DNA from 3 places in the Xylanimonas protaetiae genome. Region 1 is predicted to be linked to each of the others. Evidence: riboswitches for the same ligand, from Rfam matches in the RefSeq annotation. Region 1 holds a riboswitch; each other region holds the start of a gene.
The links. A riboswitch is a leader RNA that binds a small molecule or an ion and turns the genes downstream of it on or off. The one in region 1 is predicted to bind S-adenosylmethionine.
Positions count from the first base shown of each region.

Region 2: linked by a shared signal. The riboswitch ahead of ET471_RS17430 (LLM class flavin-dependent oxidoreductase) and the one ahead of ET471_RS03830 (LLM class flavin-dependent oxidoreductase) in region 1 are both predicted to bind S-adenosylmethionine.
Region 3: linked by a shared signal. The riboswitch ahead of ET471_RS18130 (hypothetical protein) and the one ahead of ET471_RS03830 (LLM class flavin-dependent oxidoreductase) in region 1 are both predicted to bind S-adenosylmethionine.

Region 1 covers NZ_CP035493.1:844,902-851,767, forward strand. Annotated here, with positions in the region: partial or broken gene ET471_RS18930 (RNB domain-containing ribonuclease) at 77-967, opposite strand; gene ET471_RS03815 (formate/nitrite transporter family protein) at 1,009-1,899, shown strand; gene ET471_RS03820 (GNAT family N-acetyltransferase) at 1,902-2,591, shown strand; gene ET471_RS03825 (gamma carbonic anhydrase family protein) at 2,643-3,161, opposite strand; gene ET471_RS03830 (LLM class flavin-dependent oxidoreductase) at 3,172-4,326, opposite strand; SAM riboswitch class IV at 4,357-4,469, opposite strand; SAM riboswitch class IV at 4,658-4,785, shown strand; gene ET471_RS03835 (flavin reductase family protein) at 4,800-5,342, shown strand; gene ET471_RS03840 (GNAT family N-acetyltransferase) at 5,344-6,048, shown strand; gene ET471_RS03845 (LLM class oxidoreductase) at 6,058-6,866, shown strand, end outside.
Region 2 covers NZ_CP035493.1:3,755,075-3,761,940, reverse strand. Annotated here, with positions in the region: gene ET471_RS18295 (ABC transporter permease family protein) at 1-220, opposite strand, end outside; gene ET471_RS17435 (ABC transporter substrate-binding protein) at 217-1,884, opposite strand; gene ET471_RS17430 (LLM class flavin-dependent oxidoreductase) at 1,977-3,122, opposite strand; SAM riboswitch class IV at 3,157-3,267, opposite strand; gene ET471_RS17425 (MFS transporter) at 3,438-4,619, shown strand; gene ET471_RS17420 (hypothetical protein) at 4,729-5,394, shown strand; gene ET471_RS17415 (polysaccharide deacetylase family protein) at 5,401-6,866, opposite strand, start outside.
Region 3 covers NZ_CP035493.1:629,631-636,496, reverse strand. Annotated here, with positions in the region: gene ET471_RS02800 (aminoglycoside phosphotransferase family protein) at 1-3, opposite strand, end outside; gene ET471_RS02795 (hypothetical protein) at 129-320, shown strand; gene ET471_RS02790 (GNAT family N-acetyltransferase) at 307-852, shown strand; tRNA gene ET471_RS02785 (tRNA-Ala) at 925-997, shown strand; gene ET471_RS02780 (OmpL47-type beta-barrel domain-containing protein) at 1,141-3,666, opposite strand; SAM riboswitch class IV at 3,888-4,005, shown strand; gene ET471_RS18130 (hypothetical protein) at 4,054-5,049, shown strand; gene ET471_RS02770 (DUF2180 family protein) at 5,243-5,497, shown strand; gene ET471_RS02765 (response regulator) at 5,544-6,200, opposite strand; gene ET471_RS02760 (sensor histidine kinase) at 6,197-6,866, opposite strand, start outside.

The DNA.
Region 1 (6,866 bases):
AGCCGGGCGAGGTCGCGCGGGTCGGCGGGGGCAGCGTGCGGAAGATGCCGACGCCGGCCTCGCGCATGATGCGCGCGGCGGCGATGCCGGTCAGGAGCGAGATCTGCGCGTTCCAGCCCTCGACGGGCAGGGTGCGGCGGAACGACAGGGCGAACGTGCCGTCCTCCTTCTGCGCGACCTCCTGCTCGGGGACGTCCAGGGACGTGCCGCCGCGCTCGCGCTCACGGGCCTGGCGCAGCCTGCCGACGTCGGCGAGGAGCTGGAGGGACTCGGGGGCGCTGCCGTCGTCGAGCGCGGACTGCGCCTCGCCGTACGTGAGCCGGGCGCGCGAGCGCACGATGGCACGCGCGACGGTCGCGGAGGTGATCTCGCCGTGGGAGTCGAGGCCGATCGTCCACAGGGCCGCGGGGCGGTCCTGGTCGGGCAGCAGGCTGGCCGCGCCCTCGCTCAGCACGGGCGGGTGCAGCGGCGTGCGCGTGTCGGGCCCGTAGACCGTGGTGCCGCGGCGGTTGACCTCGAGGTCGAGCGCGCTGCCGGGCGTCACGAACGCGGCGAGGTCCGCGATGGCGTACCGCACGATGTAGCCGTCGCCCGACGACGCGACGTGCACGGCCTGGTCGAGGTCCATGGAGCCGGGCGGGTCGATGGTGACGAAGTCGATGTCGCGGCGGTCCTGCCGGTCGCGCGTGACGTCGCGCTGCGCGGCGGCGCGCGCCTCGTCGACGACGGCGGGCGGGAACATCGCGGGCAGGCCGATCTCCGCCCGCAGCGCGGCGAGCGCGGACCGGACCTCTTCGGTGGTGGTCGAGGCGAGGCTGAGATGACGCGAGGGCACGATCCCGACAGTAGGGCCGAGCAGCGCGGACGGCGCGGGGACGGGCCCTGGCGGCGCTGTGAGCGCGACCAACGTCACGGTGTCGCCGCCGAGCGGCTCGCCGTCGACAGGGGTACAGTGGTAAGACCACATCCGCCACGCCCTGCCGTGCCCATCGAGAGCCCGAGGCCGTCGTGTCCCCTGTCCTGACCGTCGAGAGCACCCCTGCGTCCGACGCCCACCCCGACCGGCTGCCCGCGGCCACGCGCGACCGGGTGCCCACCGACGTCGTCGACCGCATGGTGGAGTCCGGCGCCTACAAGGCCCACCGCAGCTCGCGCAAGGTCTTCGTGCAGGCCGTGCTCGGCTCGTTCGTATTCGGCGCGGTGGTCATGCTCGCCGGGACGATCGTCTCGCAGACCGGCCTGCCGTTCCTGGGCGCGGTCGTGTTCCCGATGGCGTTCGTCATCGTCATCCTGCTGGGCCTCGAGCTCGTCACCTCGTCCATGGGCCTGGTGCCCCTGGCCTGGTGGCGCAAGCGGGCCACGGGCCGCGACACGCTGCGCACCCTCGGCGTCGCGATCGCGGGCCACATCGTCGGCTGCGCCCTGTTCGCCCTCGTGTTCTGGGCGACGGTCACCGAGATGGGCCACACCTACGACGCCCCGCTCGCCGTCTGGATCCGCGACCTCGCCCTGCACAAGACGCACGGCTACCAGGCGCTCGGCGCGGGCGCCGGCCTGAGCCTGGTGTTCCTGCGCGCGGTGCTGTGCAACTGGCTGGTCTCCCTCGGCGCCGTCATGGGCATGACCACGCGCTCCACGGGCGCGCGCATCGCCGCCATCTGGATGCCGATCATGCTGTTCTTCGCGCTCCAGTGGGAGCACTCGGTGGTCAACCTGTTCGTCATCCCCGCCGCGATGCTCGTGGGCGCGCCCATCACGTTCGGCGACTGGTGGCTGTGGAACGAGATCCCCGTGCTGCTCGGCAACGTCGTCGGCGCGGCCGTGCTCACCGCCATGGGCCTGTGGGTGTCGCAGCGCGGCACCCTGCCCTGGAAGCGCGACACGTTCGAGACCCTCTGACCGTGACCCCGCGCGACGAGGCGATCCTCGACCACGCCACCTGGTCCGCGATCACCGGCCCCCTGGCACCGCTCGCGGTGGGCGACGGCGACGCGCGCGGGTTCCAGCCGGACGTCTGCTCGTTCACGGCCGTGCGCGACTGGCACGCCCCCGGCGTCTGGGACGCGATCGTCGACCTGGTGGGCCCCGGGGGCGACTTCGCCCTCCCGCCGGCCGGCGTCGCCCTCCCGGCCGGGTGGGAGGTCACCTTCACGCTCGACGGCGTCCAGCTCGTCGAGACCGACCGGCTCGAGACCCGCCCCGACGACGAGGCCGTGGAGCTCGGCGCGGACGACGTGCCGGAGATGCTCGGCCTCGTCGCCCTCGCGCAGCCCGGTCCGTTCCTGCCGCGCACTTACCTCATGGGGCGCTACGTCGGGATCCGCCGCGGCGGCGCCCTCGTGGCGATGGCCGGGGAGCGCATGCACCCCGTCGGCTGGACCGAGATCAGCGCCGTCGCGACGCACCCCGACCACCGCGGCCAGGGCCTGGCCGCGCGGCTGGTCCGGGACGTCGCGCACCACATCCGCGAGCGCGGCGACGGCGTCTACCTGCACACGACGGCCACCAACCCGGCCCGGGCGCTCTACGCCGGGCTGGGCTTCCGCCTGCGTCAGGAGCTGACGTTCGGCTCCGTCCGCACGCCCGCCTGAGCCGTCGCGCTGAGCCACCGCACGCCCGCCTGAGCCGCAGCGATCGGCCACTCACGCCTGCGACGCGCGGTGCCGCTCCGCGAGGGCCTGGTACTCGACGGCGTTGCGGCGCACGCGCTCGCGGCCCTCGGCGTCGAGCTCGCCGCGGTCCTTGGCCGGGACGCCGACGGCGAGGTGGTGCGGCGGGACCTCCTGGCCCTCGCGAACCAGGGCGCCCGCCGCGACGAACGCGCCCTCGCCCACCACGGCCCCGTTGAGGAGCGTCGCTGCCATGCCGACGAGCGCGCCGTCGCCGACGGTCGCGCCGTGGACGATCGCTGCGTGCCCGACGCCCACGTGCGCGCCGATGCGCGTCGGCACGCCGGTGTCCGTGTGCACGACGACGTTGTCCTGGAGGTTGCTGCCCTCGCCCAGCACGATCTCGTCCATGTCGCCGCGCAGCACGGCGCCGTACCAGACGCTCGCGCGCGGGCCGATGCGGACCCGGCCGATCACCGTGGCCGTCGGCGCGAGCCACGCGGTCGGGTCGATCTGCGGGACATGACCGTCGAAGGGCAGCACCGTCGCCATGGCGGCGACCCTACCCGGCACGCACCAGGGCGTCGTCGCGCCGGGCGTCCGACGCGGCCGCGTACCCCGGCACCGGCAGCCCGAGCGCCTCGCGCAGCGTGCTCGGCTCGCGGGACGTGCGGAACCTCCCGCGCGCCTGGAGCGCCGGGACGAGCCCGTGCACGACGGCGTCGAGGTCGGCGTCGAGCGCCGAGGGGCGCAGCAGGAACCCGTCGGCGACGCCCCCGTCGACCCAGTCGGTGACGGTGTGCGTGAGGTCCGCGGGGGTGCCCGCGACGACGAGCGCACCGCCGCCGACGCCGGGGCCCTCGAGCGCCTCGACCATCGCGAGGCGCGCGAGGGCGCTCTCGCGGTCGGAGGCGAGCACGACGTAGGCCTCGACGAGGTACCGCAGGGTGCGCGGGTCGCGCCCGGCGGCGAGCGCGGCGGCGTGCACGGCCTCGCGCGTCGCGCGCGCCTCCTCGCGGCCCGGGGCGACGATGCGGACGACGTCGGCGGTCGTCGCGGCGGGGACGATGCACCGGGGCGACTGGACGCGCATCACGACGGGCGGGCGGCCCTGCGGGAGCGGGCTGCGGCCGGCGACGCTGCGGCGCACGGCGAAGCGGATGCCGTCGTGGTCGACGCGGACGCGGCCGTCGGGGCCGGGCTCGGCGCCCGCCGAGCCCTCCTGGTCCCAACTGCGCACGACGCGCCCGGCGTCGGCGACGGACTGCACGGGCCAGCGCTCGTCGGCCGGGGTGACGCCCGTGGGGCAGCCCACCTGCCAGGCGGAGCGGCCGTCGCTGGCACGGTCGACCGCGGCGATCGCGTCGGCGACGGCCGACGCCTCGAGGTGCATGGTGTCGAGCGCGGCGACGAGGCCGATGCCGTGCGTCAGCGGGGCGACGCGTGCCGCGGCGACGGCGGAGTCGAGGCGGCCGCTGACCCGGCCGCGGCCGGGGTGCAGCAGAAACGGCTCGTCGAGCACCACGAGGTCGAGCAGCGCCTGGTCGGCGGTCCGCACGAGGCGCACGAACCGCTCGCCGTCGAACGGGCGGGCGACCGGGGCGCCGGGGGTGCGCAGCGCGCGTGCCCCGGCGGTGGTGAGGTCGACGCCGAGGACGACGGGCTTCGCGGTGCGGGGCCCGGACGCGGACGCGACGGTCGCGGACGTGACAGACATGGCGGCTCCTTCGTACCCCGCACCGTGGCGGGTTCGCGCGTTGTCCGCCGCTGGTGCGGCGGACCTGGTCTTCACCCGGGGCACCCACCCGCGCGGGGGGTTGCCGTCCGACGAGCCGGGGCTTGGCGTCGGAACTCATGACCCGAGGCCTCGCGACCTCGACGTGACGGACTTTAGGCGGCGGACTGTCAGCACATCAATGGGCGTTTCGCATCGCGAGACTGATGTCCACGTGGTAAGGAGCCGCTTCTTGTTGAGTATTTCGGTCCACATTGTGGGAAGTCCGGCCCGAACCGTTGCGGCAGCCGGTTCCTCGCGTTGACTACGGGCAGGTCACGAGACCCAGCGACAAGCCCCGGCTTGCTGGGCAGCAACCCCACGACACGGCGGGGTGCTCCGGGAGATGACCCGGCCGCCGGCCGCCCTCCGGGGCGAGTCGCCGCGCGGCAAGCGTGATCGACCGAGGAGCCACGATGACCTCTCCTTCGTTTCCCCAGGCATTCGAACGCCTGATCTCGGAGCTCGACGAGCCGCAGCTGACGCCCGAGCAGTTCAAGGCGGTGTTCCGTCAGCACCCCGCCGGCGTCGCCGTCGTCGCGCTCACGCACGAGGACCGGCCCGTCGGGTTCACCGCGACGTCGGTGATCTCCGTGTCCGCCGAGCCGCCGCTGCTGGCGTTCTCCCTGGCCTCCACGTCGTCGTCGTGGCCGGCCGTCCGCGAGGCGACGACGCTCGCCGTCAGCTTCCTGGCCGACCACCAGGACGACGTCTCGGCGCGCTTCGCGACGAGCGGCATCGACCGCTTCGCGCCGGGCGGGTGGAGCACGCTGCCCACGGGCGAGCCCGTCATCGACGGCGCCGTCTCCTGGCTCCGCGCCCGCGTGGTGCAGCGCACCCCGGTGGGCGACAGCTACCTCGTGTCGCTGCGCGCCCTCGACGCCGGCGTCACCGACGCCTCGGCGCTGCTCTACCGCGACCGCGAGTACCACCGCATCGGCCGTCACACGGCGATCTGAGATGACGACGCTCACCCTCCCGGACCTCGGCGTCCTCGACGCACCGCAGTGGTCCTCGCTCACGGGCGCGCACGCGCACCTCGCCGAGGGCAACGACCTGGTGCTGCGCTACCCCGTCGACGTCTCGCCCTTCGCGGCCGTCCGCTCGTGGGACCACCCCGACGTCTGGGACGCGATCGTCGACGTCGTCGGGCACGGCGCTACGTTCCCCGGGCCGCCCGTCGGGGTCGCCGTCCCGCCCGGCTGGCGGCAGCTCGAGCAGCACGGCGGCGTCCAGCTCGTCGAGACCGAGGCCCTGCGGCCGCGGCCCGACGCCGAGGCCGTCGTGCTTGGCGAGGCCGACGTGCCCGAGATGCTCGCGCTCGTGGAGCGCTCGCGCCCCGGGCCGTTCCTGCCGCGCACCTACACGCTGGGCCGCTACGTCGGGTTCCGGCGCGAGGGCCGCCTCGTCGCCATGGCCGGGGAGCGGCTGCGCCCCACCGGCTGGACCGAGATCAGCGCCGTCACCACCGACCCCGAGCACCGCGGCCAGGGCCTCGCCACGCGCCTGGTGCTCGACGTCGCCCACCACGTCCGCCGACGCGGCGACCACGTGATGCTGCACGCGTCCGCCGCGAACGACACCGCCATCCGCCTCTACCGCGGCCTCGGCTTCGCGCTGCGGCGCACCACCGACTTCGGCGCCGTGCTCACGCCCGAGGCATAGGAGAACCCCATGACCACCCCCTTCTTCATCGGCCTCGACGTCGACGGCGCGGGCGCGCACCCCGCGGCCGCCGTCGCGTCAGGGCTCGTCCCCGCCGAGCTCGTCTCGGGCACCCGGTTGGCCCGCGCGGTGCGCCAGGCCGAGAACGCCGGCGTCACCTTCGTGACGTTCACCGATGCCCTGCTCCCCGCCGCGCCAGGCGCCGCGTCGTCGGCCCGCCTGGAGTCCGTGACACGGGCCGCGTTCGTCTCGCGCACGACGACGGCGGTCGGCCTCGTGCCGCAGGCGCCCACCACCTACCCGGAGCCGTTCCACCTCGCGGCCCAGCTCGCCTCGCTCGACATCGCGGCCGCGGGCCGCGGCGGCTGGCTCGCGGGCGTCACCCGCACGCCGGAGACCGCGCAGGCCTACGGCCGTGGCCCCGTGGCGGACGTCGAGCGCGAGGCGCGCGACGTCGTCCAGGTGGTGCGCGACCTGTGGGACACGTGGGAGGACGACGCCGTCATCCGCGACGTCGCCACCGGGCGCTACGTGGACCGCGACCGCATCCACTACCCCGAGTTCGAGGGCGAGAGCTTCTCCGTCAAGGGCCCGCTCATCACGCCGCGCCCGCCGCAGGGCCAGCTCGTGGTGGTCGCCGCCGCGGGCGACGTCGCGCCGTCGGTGCGCGACGAGCGGCTCGTCGACGTCACGCTCGTGGGCGGGGCCGACGTCGCCACGGCGGTGGCCGCCGCCGAGGCCGCGCGGGCGGGCTCGCCGCGCGCCGGCGTCGACCTCGAGGTCGTGCTCGACGGCGCGGACCGCACCGCGGCCGAGCG
Region 2 (6,866 bases), 950 kb from region 1:
CGAGGATGTCCGCGACGGACCCGGGCACGGCCTGCAGCGTCCAGAACGCGATCGTGGCCGCCGCCCACAGCACCACGACGCCGGACGCGACCCGGGTCACCAGCCGGCGCACGACGGGGTGCGTCCCGCGGGCGGGTGCCGCCCCGGCGCCCGCGCGAGGCGCGGGCCCGGGGGAGGACGGCTCGCCGGTGCTGCGAGGCTCGACGGCGAGCGAGGTCACTGCTGGACCCACACGTCGTAGGAGCTCGCCGGGGAGTCGAGCTGCGGCTCGAAGGACAGGCCGCCGACCGTGTCCTTGGCGGCCACCGTGTATACCGGGTGGTACAGCGGCACGTAGCGCGCGTCGTCCACGACGGCGGCCTGGATCGCGTCGAGCGCCTTCTTGCGCGTGGCGGGGTCGAGCGACGCGCGGCTCTCGGCGACGAGCTCGTCGAGGCCGGCGGTCGCCTGCGTCGCCCCCGCGTACAGGAAGCCGTTGCTGGTGAAGACGTTGCGGAAGAGGTTCGACGGGTCGGCGGTGGGCAGCGTGTTCGGGTAGACCGTCCACGTCCCCTTCGCGAGCTCGTCGGAGAACGCCGCACCGGTGATGATCTGGACGTCCAGGTTCAGGCCGATGTTCTCCTTGAGCTCGGCCTTGACGGCCTGGAGCAGGACGTCCCGCTCGTCGCGCACGTACGGCTCGGGGTACCCGACGACGATGGTCAGGCGCGTGCCGTCCTTGGTGCGGTAGCCGTCGGCGTCGCGGCCGGTCCAGCCGGCCTCGTCGAGGAGCGCGTTGGCGCCGTCGACGTCGTTGCCCCACGTGCCGACGAGGTCCTTGTCGAAGTACGGGCTGTCCGGGCCGACGCTCGAGTACGCCCTCTGGACGGTGCCGAGGTACTGGCCCTGGATCAGCGCGTCGAGGTCGAAGCCGTCGCGCAGCGCCTGGCGGACGCGGACGTCGTCGGCGGGGGCGATGCGCGTGTTGATGTTGAGGCTGAACGCCGTCCCGGTGGTCGGGCCGGTGAGGTACTGGAACCCGGCCGCGTCCTTGAACACGGTGGTGTCGGTGACCTGGACGTTCTCGATGACGTCCACCTGGCCGGCGGTCAGCGCACCCGTGCGGACCGTGGCCTCGGGCAGGTAGCGGTACGTCACCTTGTCCAGGTGCGCCGGGCCGGTGTGCTGGGCGTACCCGGGGCCCCAGGCGTAGTCGGAGCGCTTGGTGAAGACGATCTGCTGGCCGGCCTGCCAGTCGCTGACGGTGAACGGGCCGGTGCCGATGAGCTCGGCGCTCGGCTGGCAGAGGTCGCCGTCGACGGCGAGGGAGGTGGGCGCGAGGATCGCCGAGCTGATCGTGGCAACGCCGTCGAGGAACGCGCCGTCGGGCTGCTTGAGCGTGACGACCAGGGTGTGGTCGTCCGTCGCCTCGGAGTGGTCGTAGGCGACGAAGTAGGGGCGGGCGTTGAGGGTGGAGCCGTCGGCGACGAACAGGTCGTAGTTGTCCTTGACGATCTGCGCCGTCAGCGGGGTGCCGTCGGAGAAGGTCACGTCGTCGCGCAGGTGGAACGTGTACACGGTCTCGTCGTCGGAGATGTCCCAGGACTTGGCCAGCCACGGCGTGTACGTGCCGTCGGCGGCCTTGCCGACGAGCGACTCGGCGAAGTTGCGGATGATCGGGTAGGAGTTCTGCTGCCCCGAGCGCTGCGGGTTGTAGCAGACCGGTTCGACGCTCACGCCCCAGGTCAGGGAGCCGCCGTCCACGGGGGTCCCCGTCGGGGCCGTGCCGCCTGCCGAGGTCGAGGCGGCGGACCCGCCCGAGCAGGCGCCGAGCGCGAGGGCTGCGGCGAGCGTCAGCGCGGCCGCGGCGGTCCGTCGAGTCGATCGGGTGGTGACGATGGGCATGGGAAGTCCTCACGGGTGTGACTGCGGACGGTCGTGGCCGCGCAGCCGTGGCGGGGTGGAGCAGGGGATAAGGCAGGGGACAGGCGCCGAGGTCAGGCGCCGGCGGGGACCAGGGCCTCGCGGCGACGGATCGCCGGGATCAGGCCCTCACCGACCCAGCGGGTCTCCTCGAGGTTGGGGAACCCGGAGACGATGACCTCGGAGACGCCGATGCGGCGGTACTCCTCGAGGCGGTCGGCGACGTCGTCGAACGAGCCGACGAACCCGAGCGCGGGGCCTCCGGCGACCAGGCCGAAGCCGCCCCACACGCCGGGGGCGATCCAGAGGCTCTCGGGACGGGTGACGTCGGCGTCCGCCAGGAGTGCCTGCCCGCGCTGCTGGCCGACGGACTGACGCTGGACGAGGAACGACCGGAACTGGGCCTGCTTGGCCGCGTCGACGCCGTCGAGCAGCGCGAGAGCGTCGCGCTCGGCCTGCTCGTGGGTGTCGCGGACGAGAACCCAGGACCGGACGCCGAACCGGACCTCGCGGCCCTGGGCCGCGGCCAGCCCCCGGATCCACTCGATCTTCTCCGCGAGCTGGTCGAGCGGCTCGAGCCACGACAGGTACACGTCGACGTGCTTGGCGGCGACGTCGCCCGCGTAGCTGGACGAGCCGCCGAACCAGACCTCGGGCTGGTCGGGGACGGGCGTGCCGCGCACGGTGTCGAGCGTGGCGTCGCGCAGCGTGACGTGCCGGCCCTCGCGCTCGACGGTCTCGCCGCGGAACAGCGCGCGGTACACGTCGAGGAACTCGTCGGTGCGGGCGTACTGGTCTTCCTTGTCGCCGAAGTCGCCGTGCTTCCAGGCCTCGGGGCCGGGCTCGCCGGTGACGACGTTGAGGGAGAGGCGCCCGCCCGAGATCCGCTGCAGGGTGGCGGCCCGGTGGGCGGTGTAGGCGGGCGTCGTGGTGCGCGGGTGCAGCGCCACGAGGAACTTCAGGTTCCTCGTCACGGCGGCGAGCGACGCGGCCAGGACCCACGGGTCCTCGCAGTACGAGCCCGTCGGCACCAGGACCGACTCGAACCCCGTCTCCTCGAGCGCGAGCGCGACCTGCGTCAGGTACGACAGCGACGGTGCGCGATACGGGGCGGTCGGGGCGCCGTCGTCGACCGGCGCGATGTTGGTGCCGCCGTGCAGGACGTCGCGGGACTCACCCGCCGACGGGAGGTACCAGTGCAGGCGCAGGGCGTCGCTCATCGCAGTTCCTGTTCCCCGGGCGCTGGAGCCCGGTGGGCTGTGCTTGCGCACGCGAAGACGTGCGCCTGGTCGTCACCCGGGGCACCCCGCCACAGGGGAGGGTTGCCGCCCGACGAGCCGGGGCTTGGCGTCGGGACTCATGACCGCAGAGGCGGTGCCAGATCGCATCTGACCTGGCAGAACGGGAAGGTACGAACTGTTGCCGTCGTCGTCAACGGAAGGAAATGAGTTCCCGCATTGTGGACAGTTTCGCTTCAGAAAGTGGCGCCGCGCACCGGTTGCCGACCAGGGGCGCTTGCCGGAAGTGTCGTCCCCATGGCCACGCTCCTGCTCGCGCTGATCTATCTCGCGTTCATCAGCCTCGGGCTCCCGGACTCCCTGCTCGGCTCCGGTTGGCCCGCGATGGAGCAGGATCTCGGCGTCCCGCTGTCGTATGCGGGGCTGATCGCCATGGTGATCTCCGCGGGGACGATCGTCTCGAGCCTGCTGTCGGACCGGCTGACGCGCCGGTTCGGCGCGGGGCGCGTGACCGCCGTGTCGGTGCTGGTCTCGGCGCTGGCGCTGCTGGGGTTCTCGCTCGTGGGGTCGTTCTGGCCGCTGCTCGTGCTCGCGGTCCCGTTCGGGCTGTCGGCGGGCGCCGTCGACGCCGCGCTCAACAACCACGTCGCCCTGCACTACAGCTCGCGGCACATGAACTGGCTGCACTGCTTCTGGGGCGTCGGTACGGTCATCAGCCCGTTCATCATGTCGCAGGCGCTGAGCTCCCAGCACGGCTGGTCCGGCGGGTACCGGACCGTCGCGTTCCTCCAGCTCGGCATCGGCGCGATCCTCGTGGCGACGCTGCCGCTGTGGCGCGGCCAGCTCGCGCAGACCGCGGAGCTGCGCACGACGGCGCGGGCGCTGCGGCTGCCCGAGATCCTGCGCATCCGCGGTGTGAAGTCGCTGCTGCTCGCGTTCTTCGGCTACTGCGCCGTCGAGGGCACCGCGATCCTGTGGAGCGCGTCGTACCTGGCCATCGAGCGCGGCGTCGCGACCGCGACCGCCGCGCGCTACGCCTCGTTCTTCCTCCTCGGCATCACCGTGGGCAGGTTCCTGGCCGGCTTCGTCGCCGACCGCGTGGGCGACCGGGGCATGATCCGGCTCGGCCTCGCGCTCATGGTGGTGGGCATCGTCGCCGTGTGGCTGCCCGTGCCGGGCACGGCGCTCGCGCTCAACGGGCTGGTGGTCACCGGGCTCGGGTGCGCCCCGATCTACCCGGCGATCATCCACTCGACGCCCAGCAACTTCGGCGCGGAGAACTCCCAGGCGATCGTCGGCGTCCAGATGGCGGCCGCGTACACCGGGTCGATCGCGATGCCGCCCGCGTTCGGGCTCGTCGCGAACCATGTCGACATCGGCCTGTTCCCGCCCTTCATGCTGCTGCTCACGGTCCTGGTCGCCGTGATGAGCGAGCGCGTGGTGCGGCGGACGGCGTCCTCGCCGGCCGTCGCCGCCTGACCCGCGCAAGGCAGGCCACCTGACCCGCGCAAGGCAAAGGGCGTCCCATGACGCCGCAGACGGAGACGGTGCCCGCGCCGACCCGCCCGGTCGCTGGTTCCATGGAGGCGTGAACGACACGCCCGACGCCCGGTCGAAGCTCGTCCCCGCGCAGCTGAGCCTGTGCGCGGGCGGCCTGGTCACGACGTGGACGGACCGGCCGCGCCTGTGGTCCCTCGACGACGACGGCCTGCGCCGGGCGATGTACGAGGGGCTCCTCGCGCGCACGCAGCGGGCCGACGGCCGCTTCCGCGAGGTGGCCCTGCTCGACGAGGAGCGGGGCGTGCTCGTCCTCGCGCCGCGCACCCGCGCCCCGGACGCCGACCCGCGCGGCGCGTTCGACGGGGTGACGATCCCGCTCGGCACGCCCGGCAAGCCCCGCGACACGACCATGGACGACGTCGCCGACGGGCTCCGACGGGCCGTGCGCTTCACGGTCGCGTCGGGCGGCTACCTGCTGCTCGAGGCGGGCGGCTGGGACGCGCCCGCGGAGCCGTACTGCCTGTTCGTCGCGGCCGACGACGAGATCCGCCTCGAGGCCGCGCCCGCCCCGGCGGGGTCGCAGTTCTGGTCGGACCACGTCACGGCCGGGCAGCCGGTCGCCTCGGTCGCGGCGCCGCGCTCCGACGCCACGCTCGCCGTCGTCTGGCGCATGATGTGGGACGTGGCGCTCACCTGGGACGTAACGCCCTGGGACCTGGCGCTCACGTACGGCGTGCGGCCGCCGTCCGCCTGACGGGTCTCAGTCGACGGGGCGCCCGCCGGCGCGCAGGGCGTCGATGAGCCCGGGGAGCGCGTCGACCGTGCTCTGGTTCAGCACGTGCAGCAGCACGACGTCGCCGGGCTTCGCCGCGGCCAGCACCCGGTCGCGCACGGTGGCGCCGCCGGGGTTGCGCCAGTCGTTCGGGTCGACGGTCCACAGGTCCACGGACAGGTGCTCCGCCGCGGCGGCGGCTCGCACCGCGGCGTCGACCGCACCGTACGGCGGCCGGAACGCCGTCGGGCGCACGCCCGTGATGTCGGTGAGGAGCTGCTGCGTCGTGGCGAGCTCGGAGGCGAGCGCCTCCGGCGTCGCCTTCGTCAGGTCGGCGTGCGTCGTGGAGTGGTTCCCGAGCCGGTGCCCCTCGGCGAGGATGCGCCGCACCGTGTCCGGGTGCTCGCGCGCCCTGTCGCCGACGACGTAGAACGTGGCGTGGGCGCCCTTCGCGCGGAGGATGTCGAGGATCTGCTCGGTGTGCCCGCCCGGCCCGTCGTCGAACGTCAGGTGCACGGCCTGGTCGCCCTCGAACGCGCCCGGCGTCGCCTCCACGGTGGTGAACGGCAGCGCGGTGACCGGGAGGGTGACGACGTCGGAGCCGCCGCCCGCGGCGCGCGCCTGGAGCTCGGCGAGCACGGCCTGCGAGGCCGCGGCGCGGTCGAGCCGCGCGCCCTCGGCTCCCGGCGCGACGACGGTGCCGGTCATGACGATGCGCAGCGCGGGCTGGCGGTCGGTCAGGGCGGCGACCGCGTCGATGTCGGCGCCCAGCCCGGCGGCGTCGACCCCGACGGACGCGACGCCGCCGGCGACCGTGACGGGGAGCGCGGCGAAGACGGCGTCGGGCGCGACGGTGCTGCGCGTGTCGCCCGCGGCGAGCACGAGGGGGCGCTCGACGGCGGTGCCGACCGTGGCCGCGGCGGCGGTGAGGTCGGCGGACGTGACCGCGGCCGCGACGGGCGCCGTGGGCAGGTCCACGGACGGGGCGTCGTCGCGGACGGCGGCGGTCACCGCCTCGACGGCGGCGTCGACGTCGAGCCGCCGGCCCGGGACGTCCGGGCGGACGACGACCCGGCCGGCGGCGTAGGCGATCGACGCGTCGGTGGGCGCGGCGGTGACCTCGTCGGCCAGCGAGGTGAGCGCCGCCTCGAGCCGGTCCGGGTCGAGCCGGTCGCGGGGCGGGATGACCTCCTCGAGGCCCCACACCGCCCGCGTCTGCGTGACGAGGTCGTCCCAGAACGAGCCGTCGCGGCCGGCGGCGAGCAGCCGGTCGTGCAGCTCGTCGGCGGGGTCCACCAGGCCGAGCGTCGCGAGGGTGGGGTCGTGGGTGGCGGACCCGGCCGTGAGCGTCCGCGTGGTCGCGGCGCGCTGGTCGGCGACGGCCCGCGCCGCGGCGGCGCCGTCGGACCAGACCTCGGAGCGCGCGAGGTCCGCGAGCCGCAGCCCGACGACGG
Region 3 (6,866 bases), 220 kb from region 1:
CACGCGTCCCACTGTGCCCGCCCGGGGTTGTGGAGGGCACCTCATTCTGGGGGATGCGAGGTTCGCGCTGCGATGTCGCACGCCCCGATCCATGGCTACCGTGGGAAGACGAGACGAGGGGGTCCACGATGGGCGGGAACGGGACGGAGCAGGACGAGGTCACCGAGGTCGTCATCACCGCGACCGAGGTGGTGGTGACCGAGGTGGTGGAGGAAGAGAGCTTCGTCGAGAAGATGGAGCGCGCCGCACGCGGCGAGCTGGGCGCGTCCCCCGTGGACGACCCGGACCGGACCGGCGAGGACAGGTTTGACGCCGGCTGAGCCCGCGCTCGTGCCGTCGACCGGCGGCGACGCGACGACCGTCGCCGTCCGGCCGCTCGCGCCCGCCGACTGGCCCGCCGTCGAGGCCGTCTACCGCGAGGGCATCGCCGGCGGCCACGCCACCTTCGAGGCCACTCCGCCCACCTGGGCGGAGTTCGACGCCGCCAAGCACCCTGCCCTGCGGCTCGTCGCCACGACCGGTGACGACGTCGTCGGCTGGGCCGCGGCCGGACCTGTCTCCAGCCGAGAGGTGTACCGCGGCGTCGTCGAGCACTCCCTCTACGTCGCGCGCGCCGCCCGCGGACGCGGCGTCGGCGGCCTGCTGCTCGACGCGCTCGTCGCCGCCGCCGACGACGCCGGAGCCTGGACCCTCCAGTCCGGCATCTTCCCCGAGAACACCGCCAGCCTGCGGCTGCACGCCACGCACGGGTTCCGCGTCGTCGGCCGCCGCGAACGCATCGGGCTCATGACCTACGGGCCCCTGGCCGGGCAGTGGCGCGACACGATCCTTGTGGAGCGGCGCGCGCCGTGACCGCCCGTGCGCGCGGCGTCGCAGGCGATTTGGAGAACCCGGGCCGTCGGGTGTTAACCTAGGGCGCACCTTGGGGCTATGGCGCAGTTGGTAGCGCGTCTCGTTCGCAATGAGAAGGTCGGGGGTTCGAATCCCCCTAGCTCCACTCCTTGGAAGGCCGTTGGTCAGGATGAAAGTCCTGGTCAGCGGCCTTCGACGTTCCCCGGAGGTCCTCCAGCGAGAGGGCCTGAACGACCGTGATTCCACGTGAGATTCTCCCTGCACGCCGAGAACGGCGTGGAGGGAGCGCTACTCGAGCACGTGCAACCGCCCGTCCTCGGACATCACGTGCAGCACGAGCAGTCCCCGCAGGTCGGTCTCGGACACCACGGTCGGGCCGCACGGTGCATCGGCGCTGTCGCTGCCGCCGTGGTCGCTCCCGTCCTCGTCAGCCCCTTCGTCACCGTCGCCCTCGTCGTCGCAGCAGCACCCGGACCGACGACGCTCCCGCTCGCGCTCCTCCTGCTCGCGCTCGTCCCGCTCCCGGCCCTGTCGGCACGGCCCGCACGACCCCGTGCCGGACTCGCGGACGAGGATCGTGTAGTCGTCGAGCGCGTCCCAGCGAGCCTTCACCGTCCGGCGCGCATCGCCCTCGCCGATGGCGACGAGCTGGCGCACCCCCAGCAGCGGAACCGCCGCGCTCCGCCCGACCAGCCGCTCGAACACCATCGTGTTCCGCGGTGCTCGCGAGCTGTTTCGGTCCTCCAGGCGAGGCTCGGCCACCTCCGCCAGCGGCTGCTCCTCGCGTGCGTGGCCGCGACGCCGGTCGTCGTCGTACCGCAGCGCGAGCACGCTCGCCTCGTACGCGAACGGCGAGCACCGGATCTTGAGGTAGAGCGTGGTGACGTTGTCGGCGTGGTCGCGCACCTCGTAGACCCGGAGCTCGGCGACGTCGGAGCCGAACGGCGTCCACTCGACGTCGGACCGACTCACGGGCACGACCGGGCTCGTGACGACACCCGACAGGCCGTCGCGACCCTCGACGACCACATCGTCGGCGTGCGGGTCGTAGCTGATCACCACCTCGGGCGCGGTGAGGTCCAGGCTGACCGTGGTCTCGTGCCGCGTCTCCGCGTTCTGGGAGTGGTCGATCGAGGAGAACCCCAACGGGTGCACACCCTCGGCGCCGATCGGCACGGGCGAGATGTACGTCGTCGGCCCGACGCCGTCGACGTCGTAGACGGTGCGCGCGACGCCTGAGATGTCGTCGGTCGCCGTGAGCGTGACAGTGACGGCGGTCCGGTTCCAGCCAGCGGCGTTCGGCATGGGCCAGACGCTCGCCGTCGTCACCGGCGCGGTACCGTCCGGCGGCAGGATGCGCGCCTGGTCTGCCGGCGTCAGCTCTCGCGGGACGGAGGTGACCATCGGCGGCGGCGTGTAGCCACCGGCGCCGATCGCGCCGCCCCGGAGTCTGACGTTGAGCCAGTCGTTGCATGGCTGCAGATCGGCCTGAGTGCCGTCGCCGTTGACATCGAAGGGCACCGTGGGCTTGTCTGCGACGCCGTCGGCGTCCCAGTCGATCGGTCCGGCGGCGTTGGCGACGTTCACGAACGCGCCCGACGCCCCTCCCACGCCAGGGACCCACTTGGCCGTCGCGTAGCCGATCGCGCCGGGACCGAGCCCGACCGTCTCGTTGAGCGCGGCCTCCTTGAGCAACGCGAGAGCGACTCGGGAGTAGTCGAGCACGAACACGCCGCCGCGACTGATCCCGGAGAACTGCCAGACGTAGTTCATGACACTCGGGTAGTTCGGCTTGTTGTTCACGCCGTCGGTGCCGCCGTGGTCGAGCCCGAGGTTGTGGCCGAGCTCGTGCATGAAGGTGCCAGCCGTCTGCATGTCGGTGACGCCTGCGAACGTGCCGAGGCTGACGATGAAGTCCGACCCCGGTTGCCGGCCGACGCCGCTGTTGCCGGCCGAGGCCAGCTGGTGCGCCGCGACCGCGTACCGGAAGATCGGCGCGCGGCCGGACTTCACGACGCCGCCCGTGCGGTTCTTGAGCTTGTCGAACTCGGTCCAGTCGTAGTCGACAAGGCCGTTGTCGGCGTCGACGGTCCCGGTGCCCAGCTGGGTGACCTCGCCGACCGCCGCCGCCCGGCTGAGTCCACCCCAGGTGGCTCCGGTTCCGAAGCTCATGATGCTGCTCGGGCCGGCGTCGACGTGCAGGTTGATGCCGACCGCGCCGTTACGGGCGATGTAGGGCGCCGCCGCGAAGGCGTCGACGACTAGCTTGATCGCCGCGTCGCTGGGTCGGTGTGAGTGGGTGCCGTCCTCCATCCAGTCCAGGTGGACGAACAGGTCGGGCTTGCCGACCGTGGCGCCCATCGCGGGCAGGTCGACGAACTGCGGGCCGACGCCACCGCCGGGGTCGATCGTCGCCCCGGCGGTCTTCCAGGCGTCGGGGATGCCGTCGCCGGTGGTCGAGGCGTCGGCCACGACCCAGTGCGCGGTGGAGTCGTTGCCGGCGCCGTCGCCGACACGCACCACGCTCACGACCGCGGGACCGCCCTGGTCGTAGTTGTTACTGCCCACGTAAGGGTTGTCCCAGTGGAACCGCACGAGACCGGTCGATCCCGGGATGTCGAGGCGGTACCAGACGGTGCCCTCGGTGCCCGTCATGACGCCGTCCGACTCCGCCACCCCCTGGCCGGTGGTGCCGGGCTCGATACGCGGCGGCAGCGCGGTGCCCCAGGTGCCGTGCTGGATGCTGTCGTGGTCGGTCAACAAGGCGACGTCGAAGTCGTTCTGGATCTTGATCGTGACACTGCGCGCAGCCATGGGTGCTCCTTGAACGGGCGGGCCAGGACGCCCGCGAGTGGAAGGAGCGGTGGCCCGCCCAGGTGATACCTGACACCCGTAGGGCCCGGGCGATCGGACGAGAGAGCGGAACCCCGAGGCGCGCACGCGGCCGGGTGCCCGGGTGAAGTCCGGGCGCAGTCCCGCACGCCGGCCCTGACCCGCGCCGTCCTGTCGGCGTCGTCTGCTACGTTCTGCGACCAGGTCACGAGCTCAGCCCGCACGCCTCCGGACGTGGGCTGACGGCAACCGCGTTCCCGACACGGTGCCTTCCGGAGAAGACCCGGGTCGACGTCGTCCGACGTCGGCCAAGCACGGGGCAGCACCTCGCAGCAACGCGGGGTGAGCCTTCCGACGACGGAGGGACGCATGACGAAGTACACCCCCGGGTCCAGGTACGACTACCGGGTGGGCGACCACCGGTACGACCCCCGCGTGGTCGACGTGGGCGGGTCTCGGCTGCGCAGCGACCAGGCCGACTGGGCAGCATTCATGTTCGACGACGCGGCGCTCGGACGTCAGGCCGCGGCTGACAGGGCTGCCCTGGAGGCCGTCGTCGTCGCGCGAGAGGAGCAGGTGCACCGGCTCGTCGTCTGGACGCGGCTCGAAGGCCGGCGCGTGTGCACCTGCGGTCTGGTCCTCCAGATGCCCGAGCGTCTCCACGCCAGGACCGGCCACCGCGATCACCGGTGGGAGCACCTGACCGTCTATGTCGCCCAGGACGACGACGGTGCACCGTACCTCGCCTCGTGCGGGTCGTGCGGCGTGGCCGCCGAGACCACCGACCTGACCGAGGCGCGCGCGTGGTGCGCCCACCACGACTGCCCCTCAGCGCCACCGAACGACACCCAGGCGTCCGCCGCCGACGTCAAGACCAGCCCGACCGAGAAGGGAGCACAGGCTGTGGCAGCACCGACCAAGATCGTCGACGAGCGCGAGGTCATCCGCTGGATCGAGGAGGGTCGCACCTACCGCTGGATCCAGGAGGAGTACCGGCGCAAGTACGGCATCGAGACCGGCCTGGCGATGTGGTCGAACGTCAGGCTCCGGCGCGGCCTCGAGCCCCGCATCGCCCGCGACGACCAGCTCATCCCGTGGGAGGTCGCGCTCCAGCACCGGTCGAACTACAACCTGGCGATGTTGCGCGTCGAGGCACGCCGGAGGGCCGGTCTCGACCTGCGCGAGACCGACCAGCGCCGTCTCGACAGCTGGCTCCGCCATGTCGCCGAGGTCAACGCCGTCGTGCTCTACGACCCGCAGACGCCGGACGGGTTCTCCCTCGTCCCGCGCGAGACGGGCGACGACGACCTGATCCGCCAGCCGACCGACGCGCGGCTGCGGACGAAGCGGCACCGCGCCGACTGAGGCCCGCCTCAGAAGGCCGTTGGCCAGGAGGAACGTCCTGGTCAGCGGCCTTCCGTGGGCCCGGAACCTCTCGAACGCGGGACCGACCCAGTCGCGCCGACGTCGTCGTCGTGCGTCATCCAGCGACACGCTCCGTGCACGATCCGCCACGCCGCTACGGTGTCCGACTGGAAGCCGAGGACAAGGAGTGGTGATGCGCTGTTTCGACTGTGCGAGCGAGGCGACGGCGATGGCCGATGCCGTGGCGGTGTGCTCCAGCTGCGGTGCCGGGATCTGCCTCGAGCACACGCTCTCGGGCCACCAGGCGGAGCCCGTGACGAGCCCGGGCAACCCCTCGACCAGGCGGCTGCCGGGTCGTCGCCTGTTCTGCCGGGCGTGTGCCGACGGGTACGTCGTGGACAACGGCTTCGCCGAGCGGGTCGACGCCGCGCTCGTGCCCGCTGTCTGACGCCCTGAGGACGACGTCCCCTCGGCGGCGCACCCGTACCGCGCCGTCAGGTCACCAGCCCGCGTCGGTACGCGTAGACGACCGCCTGCACCCGGTCGCGCAGCTGGAGCTTCGCCAGGATGCGCGAGACGTACGTCTTGACGGTCTCGGGGCTGATGACGAGCGCGTCCGCGATCTCCCTGTTGGACAGCCCCTCGGCCACGAGGCGCAGCACGTCGAGCTCGCGCGGGGTCAGGGCGTCGTCCGGCCCCGCCTCCGCCGGGCGGATGCGGGCGGCGTACCTGCCGACGAGCTGCCGGGTGACCTCGGGAGCCAGGAGCGCGGCACCGGTGGCGATCGTGCGGATGCCGTGGAGCAGTTGGTCGGTGGATGCGTCCTTGAGCAGGAAGCCGCTGGCCCCGGCGCGCAGGGCCTCGTAGACGTACTCGTCGAGGTTGAAGGTCGTCACGACCAGCACCTTGACGGGGTGCGCCACGCCGGCGCCCGCGAGCAGGCGGGTGGCCTGGATGCCGTCGAGCACGGGCATGCGGACGTCCATGACGACGACGTCCGGAGCGAGCCGGCGGGCGAGGTCGACCGCCGTGCGGCCGTCGCCGCACTCCCCGACGACCTCCAGGCCGGGCTGGGCGTCGATGATGGTGGCGAACCCGGTGCGGATGAGCGCCTGGTCGTCGCAGACCAGCACCCGGACGGCCGCGGTCACGAGCGGCTCGCCCGGGGGATGCGGGCCCGCACGACGAAGCCGCCGTCGGGCCGCCGGCCGGCCGAGAGCTCTCCCGCGAGCGCCTCCACCCGTTCGCGCAGCCCGGTCAGGCCGCGCCCGGCTCCGGCGGGTGCCGGGCTCGGGGCGGTGGCAGGGTCGGTGCCGACCTCCACGGTGATCTCCTCTTCGTGCTGGTGGACGACGACGACCGTGCGGCTGCCGTGGGCGTGCTTGAGGGCGTTGGTCAGGGCTTCCTGCACGACGCGGTAGGCGGCGAGCCCGGCGCTCCCTGCGGCCGTCGTGGCGCCGAGGTCCTGGGTCAGCTCGACCGGCTGCCCGGCCCGGCGTGCCTGGTCGACCAGGGCGCCGATGTCGTCGACCGATGGAGCCTTGCCCGCGCCGGCCGCGGCCGGGCGGTGCGGGTCCAGCACGTGGAGCAGGTCCCGCAGGTCGGTGGTGGCGAGCCGGCCGGTGTCCGCGATCGCGTCGAGCGCCTGCTGGAGCCGGTCGGGTGTCGCGGTGAGGTAGCGGGCGGCCTGGGCCTGCACCACCATCGCCGTCACGTGGTGGGTCACGACGTCGTGGAGCTCTCGGGCCAGGCGCGTCCGTTCCGCGGCGAGCGCGTCGTCGGCGACGTGCCGTCGCCGCTCGGCCTCTCCGGCGCGG